One region of the Caldimonas sp. KR1-144 genome, then DNA from elsewhere that is predicted to be linked to it. Evidence: riboswitches for the same ligand, from Rfam matches in the RefSeq annotation. Region 1 holds a riboswitch; the other holds the start of a gene.

What was found. A riboswitch is a leader RNA that binds a small molecule or an ion and turns the genes downstream of it on or off. The one in region 1 is predicted to bind S-adenosylhomocysteine.
Region 2: another riboswitch for S-adenosylhomocysteine. It lies ahead of ahcY (adenosylhomocysteinase); the one in region 1 lies ahead of metH (methionine synthase).

The regions. Positions count from the first base shown of each region.
Region 1 covers NZ_JBMSEE010000008.1:67,551-72,257, reverse strand. Annotated here, with positions in the region: gene metH (methionine synthase) at 1-2,335, opposite strand, end outside; S-adenosyl-L-homocysteine riboswitch at 2,418-2,507, opposite strand; gene ACO2TI_RS17990 (hypothetical protein) at 2,608-3,150, shown strand; gene ACO2TI_RS17985 (homocysteine S-methyltransferase family protein) at 3,152-4,225, opposite strand; gene ACO2TI_RS17980 (BTH_I0359 family protein) at 4,285-4,566, opposite strand; gene ACO2TI_RS17975 (DUF3108 domain-containing protein) at 4,653-4,707, opposite strand, start outside.
Region 2 covers NZ_JBMSEE010000003.1:320,113-324,819, forward strand. Annotated here, with positions in the region: gene ACO2TI_RS09445 (peptide chain release factor 3) at 1-1,535, opposite strand, end outside; S-adenosyl-L-homocysteine riboswitch at 2,308-2,404, shown strand; gene ahcY (adenosylhomocysteinase) at 2,431-3,861, shown strand; gene ACO2TI_RS09455 (VOC family protein) at 3,876-4,268, shown strand; gene ACO2TI_RS09460 (TlyA family RNA methyltransferase) at 4,270-4,707, shown strand, end outside.

The DNA.
Region 1 (4,707 bases):
CCTTGATCATGATCGCGCCGTAGTCGTCGAGATCGGCCTCGAACTGCTTGGCCTTCGCTTCGGCACCGTGGATGCTGACCGCGAACATGCCGGCGTGGTCGGCCACGCCGCGCGGCCCGACGAAGTCCGACAGGCAGCGGTTCGGTCGCTTCACGCCATCGACCACCGGACGCTCGCTCTGCATGCGCAGGCCGTGCCAGGTCATCAGCGGCTCGGTGCGCGATTCGTCGGCGTAGAACGCAATGTCATCGTCGTCGACCTGGTTCGCCGCGTACAGGCCGATCACGCCGTGCGCCTGCAGCCAGCGGCCCTCGATCGCGCGCTGCAGCATGCGCTTGCCGTCGCTGAACACGCGTTGCGCCTCGGCACCCACGATCTCGTCCTTGAGGATCTGCGGGAACGCACCGGCAAGGTCCCAGGTCTGGAAGAACGGGCCCCAGTCGATGCAGGCCGCGAGCTCGGCAAGGTCGTAGTTGCGGAACACGCGTCGGCCGAGGAACTTGGGCGCGACCGGGCGGTACGCGGACCAGTCGATCGGCGTCTTGTTCGCCCGCGCGGCCGCCAGCGTGACCAGCGGCGTGGCCTTCTTGTTCGCATGCTGCTCGCGCACGCGCACGTAGTCGGCGGTGAGCTCGTCGATGAACTTGGCCGCGCGGTCGTCCGACAGCAGCTCCGAGCACACGCCCACGCTGCGCGAGGCATCGGGCACGTAGACCACCGGGCCTTCGTAGTGCGGCGCGATCTTCACCGCGGTGTGCACGCGGCTGGTGGTGGCGCCGCCGATGAGCAGCGGGATCTTCTTGATGCGGAAGTAGTCGTCGCGCTGCATCTCGGCCGCGACGTGCTGCATCTCCTCGAGGCTGGGCGTGATCAGGCCCGACAGGCCGACGATGTCCGCGCCTTCCACCTTCGCCTTGGCGAGGATGTCCTGGCACGGGACCATCACGCCCATGTTCACGACCTCGTAGTTGTTGCACTGGAGCACGACGGTGACGATGTTCTTGCCGATGTCGTGCACGTCGCCCTTGACGGTCGCGATGACGATCTTGCCCTTGCTGCGCACGTCGTCGCCGGCGGCGGCCATCTGACGCTTCTCTTCCTCGATGTAGGGCACGAGGTGAGCCACGGCCTGCTTCATCACGCGCGCCGACTTCACCACCTGCGGCAGGAACATCTTGCCGGCGCCGAACAGGTCGCCGACGATGTTCATGCCGCTCATCAGCGGCCCTTCGATCACGTGCAGCGGGCGTCCGCCGCCGGCCTTGATGGCCTGCCAGCACTCCTCGGTGTCCTCGACGATGAAGTCGGTGATGCCGTGCACCAGGGCGTGCGAGAGGCGCTCCTGCACCGTGCCGGCGCGCCACGCAAGGCGCGCGCTGTCGTCCTTGGCCGCGCCCTTCACGGCCTCGGCGACTTCGAGCAGGCGCTCGGTGGCGTCGGGCCGCCGGTTGAGCACGACGTCTTCCACGCGCTCGCGCAGCTCGGCGTCGAGATCGTCGTAGACGCCGATCATCCCGGCATTGACGATGCCCATGTCCATGCCGGCCTGGATCGCGTGGTACAGGAACACGGTGTGGATCGCCTCGCGCACCGGCTCGTTGCCGCGGAAGCTGAAGCTCACGTTCGAGACGCCGCCCGAGACCTTGGCGCCCGGCAGGTTCTTCTTGATCCAGCGGGTCGCCTCGATGAAGTCGACCGCGTAGTTCGCGTGCTCCTCGATGCCGGTGGCGATCGCGAAGATGTTGGGGTCGAAGATGATGTCCTCGGGCGGAAAGCCGACCTCGTCGACGAGGATGCGGTAGGCGCGCTCGCAGATCTCGGTCTTGCGCGCGAAGGTGTCGGCCTGGCCCTGCTCGTCGAAGGCCATCACCACGGTGGCCGCGCCGTAGCGGCGGATCAGCTTGGCCTGGCGCTTGAATTCCTCGACGCCCTCCTTCATGGAGATCGAGTTGACGATGCCCTTGCCCTGGATGCACTTCAGGCCCGCCTCGATCACCGACCACTTCGACGAGTCGATCATGATCGGCACGCGCGCGATCTCGGGCTCGGAGGCGATCAGGTTCAGGAAGCGCACCATCGCCGCCTGTGAATCCAGCATCGCCTCGTCCATGTTGACGTCGATGACCTGCGCGCCGTTTTCCACTTGCTGGCGCGCGACCGCCAGCGCATCCTCGTAGCGACCTTCGAGGATCATGCGCGCGAAGGCCTTGGAGCCGGTGACGTTGGTGCGCTCGCCGATGTTGACGAACAGCGTGCCCTCGCCGATGGCCACGGGCTCGAGCCCGGAAAGGCGCATCGGTGGCACTTGGGTGAGAACGGAATCGGCAGCGCTCATATCGGCATTCGGCCATTCGGCCGTTCGGCAATGGGCCCGACATCGGCGGCTGCGGCCCACCCGCAGCCCGTCGCGACGACGGCAGGGGTGAGCGCCGTTGCGTCGGCCGCGGGCGGGCCGCGGCCGTCTCGAGCCTGGCGGGCACGCGCCCGTCGCAACGCTCCTCGAGGGATACGGGATTGTACGGGGGCACGGTTTACAAAGAATTGCCTCCCACGCCTTGCGTGGCGGGCCTCGCGCGGTTGCAATGCCCGCCGCAACCTGCTCGTCCCATGAACAAGAACCGACTCGCCCTTGTCACCGTCTCGGCCCTGTGGCTCGCGGCCTGCGCCACCGCCCCGTCGCCGAAGCCCGGCACGCCGGGCGCGCCGGCGCCCACGCCATCGACCTCGCCGTTCGGCGGCCTGTTCGGCTACGGCCTGTCGCCAGCGCTCGAGGCCCAGCGCAAGCGCCTGAAGGACGCGCTGGGCGGCACGCCGGTGGTGATCGAGGCGATGAGCGACAAGACGCTGCGCGTCGAGGTGCCGATGAAGTTCTCGTTCGATGCCGGCCGCGCGAGCGTCAAGCCCGCGCTCGCCGCCGCGCTCGACCAGCTGGCGATCGGCTTCAAACCCTATGCCGCCAGCACCGAGCTGCGCATCGGCGCACCGGCGGACGAGACCGGCCCCGCGGCGCTGGGCGACCAGCGCGCGGCCGCGGTGAAGCAGCACCTGCTGGTCAAGGGCATCGTCGGCTCGCGCATCGTCAGCGCGGCGCGCGGCACGGCGTTCGGCGTCGAGATCGTGATCTCGGACCGCCCCGCCGGCTCGAACTGACTCAGGCCGCCTGCGCCAATCCGCTCAGCCAGCGCTCCTCGCGCACCCGCGGCCGGTAGGCGCTCACGCGCTTGGCGATCTCGGCGATGTGCTCCGGCGTCGTGCCGCAGCAGCCGCCGGCGATGTTGAGCATGCCGCTCTTCGCGAACTCCTCGACCAGCGCGCCGGTCACCGGCGGCGTCTCGTCGAAGCCGGTGTCGCTCATCGGGTTGGGCAGGCCGGCGTTCGGGTAGCAGGAGATCCAGGTGTCGCCCGCGGCCTTGTGCAGCTCCTCGAGATAGGGCCGCATCAGCGCGGCGCCCAGCGCGCAGTTCAGGCCCACCGCGATCGGCTGCGCGTGGCGCACGGAGTGCCAGAACGCGGTCACCGTCTGGCCGCTGAGGATGCGTCCCGACGCGTCGGTCACGGTACCCGAGATGATGATCGGGAGGCGCTCGCCGGTCTCTTCGAACAGCTCGTCGATCGCGACGATCGCCGCCTTGGCGTTGAGCGTGTCGAAGATCGTCTCGACCAGGAACAGGTCGCAGCCGCCGTCGAGCAGGCCGCGGCCCTGCTCCTTGTAGGCCTCGCGCAAGGTGTCGAAGTCGACATTGCGCGCGCCGGGGTCGTTGACGTCCGGGCTGATGCTCGCGGTGCGCGGCGTCGGTCCGAACGCGCCGGCGACGAAGCGCGGCTTGTCGGGCGTGGAGAATTTGTCGCAGGCCGCGCGCGCGATCTTGGCGGCCTCGACGTTCATCTCGTAGGCCAGCGATTCGAGGCCGTAGTCCTCCTGCGCGACCGAGGTCGCGCCGAAGGTGTTGGTCTCGATGATGTCGGCGCCGGCCGCCAGGTAGTGCTCGTGGATCTCGCGGATCACGTCCGGGCGCGTGAACTGCAGGAGCTCGTTGTTGCCCTTGAGGTCCTTGGGGTGGTCCTTGAAGCGCTCGCCGCGGTAGTCGGCCTCGCCGAGCTTGTAGCGCTGGATCATCGTGCCCATCGCGCCGTCGAGCACGAGGATGCGCTGCGCAAGCAGCTCGGGCAGGCGCGCAGCGCGCGTGAACGGGGCCGATTTGGCGGCAATGGGGCGGGCAGTCATGCCCGGATTGTAGAAAGCGGCCCTTGGGCCGCTTTCGGTTCGGGACATTCAGCCAAGCGTCAGTGCAGCACCACCGGCTGGGTCGCCAGCGTCGTGAAGCGCGCCAGGAAGGCGTCGATGTCGTCTTCGCTCGGCTCGGTCTCGATGAGCTTCTCGACACCGAGCTTGAACTGCTCGGCCATCGCTCCTTCGAGGAACAGCTCCTTGCGAGCGTGCTTGTCGACGATTTCGTAGCCGCCGCGCGTGAGCGCGGGCACGCCCTCGGCCGGCGCGATCTCGCCTTCGGCGGCGATCTCGATCTGCACGACCGCGAAATGGTCCGAGTTGTAGAGCATCAGCATTCGGTGGAACTCCTGTTGCTGGGAGTTGAGGGCCCCGCAGCAAGTTTCAAGCCCATGGTCGAACGGTGCCGCGGTCCGGGGGGTCGTCAGGAGGCCCCGGCGTCGCGCAGCAGCTCCAGGGCGTCGCCAGAGCCGTCGGTC
Region 2 (4,707 bases), on a different contig from region 1:
AGGTAGGCCAGCGTGTCGGCCGCGTCGAGTGCGAGCTTGCTCTCGTTCTCGTCGAGGAATTTCTTCATCGCCGCGGCGTCGTCGCAGGTGACCCAGCGCGCGCCGGTGAAGCGGCAGGGCATCAGCCGGATCTCGACGCCGTACTCGGCCTTCAGGCGGTGCTGCACCACCTCGAACTGCAGCTGGCCGACGGCGCCCAGCAGCATCGAGCCGCCGGTCTGCGGGCGAAACACCTGGATCGCGCCCTCCTCGCCGAGCTGCATCAGGCCTTGCTGCAGCTGCTTGCTCTTCATCGGGTTCGCGAGCTCGACGGTCTGGAACAGCTCCGGCGCGAAGAACGGCAGACCGGTGTAGGTGCCGAACGCGGCCGGCGCGTCGCCGTCGGTGATGGTGTCGCCGAGCTGCACGCCGCCGTGCGTCGTGAAGCCGATGATGTCGCCCGCGTAGGCCTCTTCCACCGCCTCGCGGCGCTGCGACAGGAAGGTCACCACCGAGGTCGGGCGCAGCTCCTTCGCGGTGCGCTGCACGCGCAGCTTCATGCCCTGGCCGTAGCGGCCGGAGTTGACGCGCACGAAGGCGATGCGGTCGCGGTGCGACGGGTCCATGTTGGCCTGCACCTTGAACACCACGCCCGAGAAGCCCGGCGTCGCGGGCGCGATCTCGCGCTGCTCGCCGCCTTCTTGCGTGACGTGGCGCGCGGCCGGCGGCGGCGCCAGGTCGACCAGCGCGTCGAGCACCTCCTGCACGCCGAAGTTGTTGACGCCCGAGCCGAAGAACACCGGCGTCTGCTTCGCGCCGACGAAGGCGGCCTCGTCGAACGCCGGCGCGGCGGCCTGCAGCAGCTCGATGTTGGACTCGGCCTGCTCGAAGTCGTGGCCGAAGCGCTGGCGAAGCGCATCGGCCTGCGCGAGCGGCACGATCTCGTCGTCGCCGCTGCGCTTGTCCTCGCCGGCGGCGAACAGGCGCATCTGCTGCTTGCGCAGATCGACGATGCCGCCGAAGGCCTTGCCCTGGCCGACCGGCCAGGTCATCGGCACGCAGGGCATGCCCAGTTCCTGCTCGATCTCGTCGAGCAGCTCGAGCGGCTCGCGGCCCTCGCGGTCCATCTTGTTGACGAAGGTGAGGATCGGCGTGTCGCGCTGGCGACAGACCTCGATCAGCCTTCGCGTCTGCGGCTCGACGCCGTTGGCCGCGTCGATCACCATCAGCGCGGCGTCCACGGCCGTCAGCACGCGGTACGTGTCTTCGGAGAAATCCTTGTGGCCGGGCGTGTCGAGCAGGTTGATGACGCAGTCGCGATACAGCATCTGCATCACCGAACTGGCCACCGAGATGCCGCGCTGCTTCTCGATTTCCATCCAGTCCGAGGTCGCATGGCGGCTGGCCTTGCGCGCCTTCACCGAACCGGCGATGTGGATCGCGCCCGAGAACAGCAGCAGCTTCTCGGTCAGCGTGGTCTTGCCGGCGTCGGGGTGGGAAATGATCGCGAAGGTGCGGCGGCGGCGCACCTCGGCTTGCAGCAGGGGGTCGGTCACGAGGGGGCTCCGGGGCGCTGGTTTGCCCCGGCGGGGGATGCGCTTGGGAAGGGGCGGATTGTCGCTGGTTTGGTTTGGTTGGGCTGGCTCGCCTGCGGGGGCTGGAGCTGCCCCTGCGGGGCAGAGCCGGGATGTGCGCCCCGGCGGCGCACCTACTTTCTTTTGCTTCGCCAAAAGAAAGTAGGCAAAGAAAAGGCGACCCCCGCTCAGGCGCCCGGCTGCGCCGGGTGCCCTGCGGTGCTCGCGAAGCGGGCGCGCCGCATAACTCGCTGCGTTCGCTGCGCTCACTGCGCTCGAACAAAGCGGCGAGTCAGAAGTCGAGGCGCGCTGGCGCGCGCCGCCCGCTTCGCTGCGCTCCTCGGCGCCATCGAGGGGGCCCAACGGCAACTGCAACGGCAACACACCCCCGAGCGGGGCTGCGACCGTCTGGATGGGGCCCCCTAGGAGGCGCCGAGGAGCGCAGCGCAAGGGGCGGCGCGCGCCAGCGCGCTTCAACCTCAAACTCGCCGCGACTGTTCGAGCGCACGAACGCAGTGAGTGCAGCGAGTTAAGCGGCGCGCCCCTGGAGCGAGCACCGCAGGGAACCCGCGGCAACGCCGCGGGCGCCGGATCGGGGGTCGCCTTTCTTTGCCTACTTTCTTTGGCGAAGCAAAGAAAGTAGGTCGCCCGCCGAGGCGAAATCCCGGCATCGAGCCTCGCAGAGACGACACCACTCCCGCAGAGCGGCATCCCCCGCAGGCCCCCAACAAACACAACCCGCTAAAATCCACCCCGCTTCGAGGAGCGTTGCGACGCGGCCCCCCACCGCGCCAGGCTCGAAGCGGGCCCCCGCCGGGTGGCCTCACCGGTTCCAACGGCGCTCGCCCACCCCCTTTTCAAACAAGGAGTGCGCGAGATGAGCGCTGTTCTGAAGCCCGCCCAAGACCACGTGGTCGCCGACCTGTCGCTGGCCGACTGGGGTCGCAAGGAAATCAAGATCGCCGAGACCGAGATGCCCGGCCTGATGGCGATCCGCGAGGAGTTCGCGAAGAGCCAGCCGCTCAAGGGCGCGCGCATCACCGGCTCGCTGCACATGACGATCCAGACCGCGGTGCTGGTCGAGACGCTGCAGGCGCTCGGCGCGCAGGTGCGCTGGGCCTCGTGCAACATCTTCTCGACCCAGGACCACGCCGCCGCCGCGCTGGCCGCCGTCGGCACGCCGGTGTTTGCCTACAAGGGCGAGTCGCTGGCCGACTACTGGGACTACACGCACCGCATCTTCGACTTCGGCCCCAAGGGCAGCGAGGCCGAAGGCCCGAACATGATCCTCGACGACGGCGGCGACGCGACGCTGCTGATGCACCTGGGCAAGCAGGCCGAGAAGAACCCGGCCGTGCTGGCCAACCCGGGCAGCGAGGAGGAGCGCGTGCTGTTCGCCGCGATCAAGGCCAAGCTCGCCGAGGACGCGACCTGGTATTCGCGCAAGAGCGCCCAGATCATCGGCGTGACCGAGGAGACCACCACCGGCGTGCATCGCCTGAAGGAGATGTCGGCCAAGGGCACGCTGATGTTCCGCGCGATCAACGTCAACGACAGCGTCACCAAGAGCAAGTTCGACAACCTCTACGGCTGCCGCGAGTCGCTGGTCGACGGCATCAAGCGCGCGACCGACGTGATGATCGCCGGCAAGGTCGCCGTGGTCTGCGGCTACGGCGACGTGGGCAAGGGCTCGGCCCAGGCGCTGCGCGCGCTGTCGGCGCAGGTCTGGGTCACCGAGATCGACCCGATCAATGCGCTGCAGGCCGCGATGGAGGGCTATCGCGTCGTGACGATGGAGTACGCCGCCGACAAGGCCGACATCTTCGTGACGACCACCGGCAACCGCGACGTCATCACCTACGAGCACATGGCCGCGATGAAGGACCAGGCCATCGTCTGCAACATCGGCCACTTCGACAACGAGATCCAGGTCGCCCAGCTCGAGGCCAAGTGCCAGTGGGAGGAGATCAAGCCGCAGGTCGACCACGTGATCTTCCCGGACGGCAAGCGCATCATCCTGCTCGCCAAGGGCCGCCTGGTGAACCTGGGCTGCGCCACCGGCCACCCGAGCTATGTGATGTCGTCGAGTTTCGCCAACCAGACCATCGCGCAGATCGAGCTGTACGCCCATCCGGACAGCTACGACATCGGCAAGGTCTACGTGCTGCCCAAGCACCTCGACGAGAAGGTCGCGCGGCTGCAGCTCAAGAAGCTCGGCGCCCAGCTCACCGAGCTGACCGACGAACAGGCCGCCTACATCGGCGTGCCCAAGCAGGGTCCGTACAAGCCGGACACCTACCGCTACTGAGCGACGACGACGCCGTGCGCCTGCGCAGCGCGCGCCCGACCAACGATCTCGCGGCCCTCGAGCGCTTCTACACGGCGCTCGGCTGCGAGGTCGTCGGCCGCTTCGAGGACCACCAGGGCTTCGACGGCCTGATCCTCGGCCGCGCCGGCGAGCGCTGGCAGATCGAGTTCGTGCGCGAACATGGCGTCGCCGCGCCGCGCGCACCGACCCCGGAGCACCTGCTCGTGTTCTACGTCGACGACGAAGCCTCGCTTCACGCCTGCGCCCGCCGTCTGCTGGACGCGGGCGCGCGCGAGGTCGCCCCGCACAACCCCTACTGGAGCGCTTGCGCGCGCTGCTTCGAGGACCCGGACGGCTACGTCGTCGCGGTCTCGCTGCCGCCACCGCAGACGCTGGAGCGACGTTGAGATGCGCGCCGACCAGCTGCTCGTCGAACGCGGCCTCGCGGCCTCGCGCTCGCAGGCGCAGCGGCTGATCGCCGCCGGCGTCGAGTGGGAGGCAGGCGGGCGCTGGCAGCGCGTGGCCAAGAACGGCGACGAGCTGCCGGCGCACGCGCCGCTGCGCCTGCTCGACGACGCCGAGGCGCGCTGGGTCTCGCGCGGCGGCCTCAAGCTCGACGGCGCGCTGGCGCGCACCGGGCTCGACGTGACCGGTCGCGTCTGCCTCGATGTCGGCCAGAGCACCGGCGGCTTTACCGAGGTGCTGCTCGCGCGCGGCGCGGCCCGCGTGGTCGGCTTCGACGTCGGCCACGGTCAGCTGCACGACAAGCTTCGCGGCGACGCGCGCGTGGTCCCGCTCGAGGGCCTGCACCTGCGCGAGCTGGCCGGCTCGGAGCTCGCCGCGCAT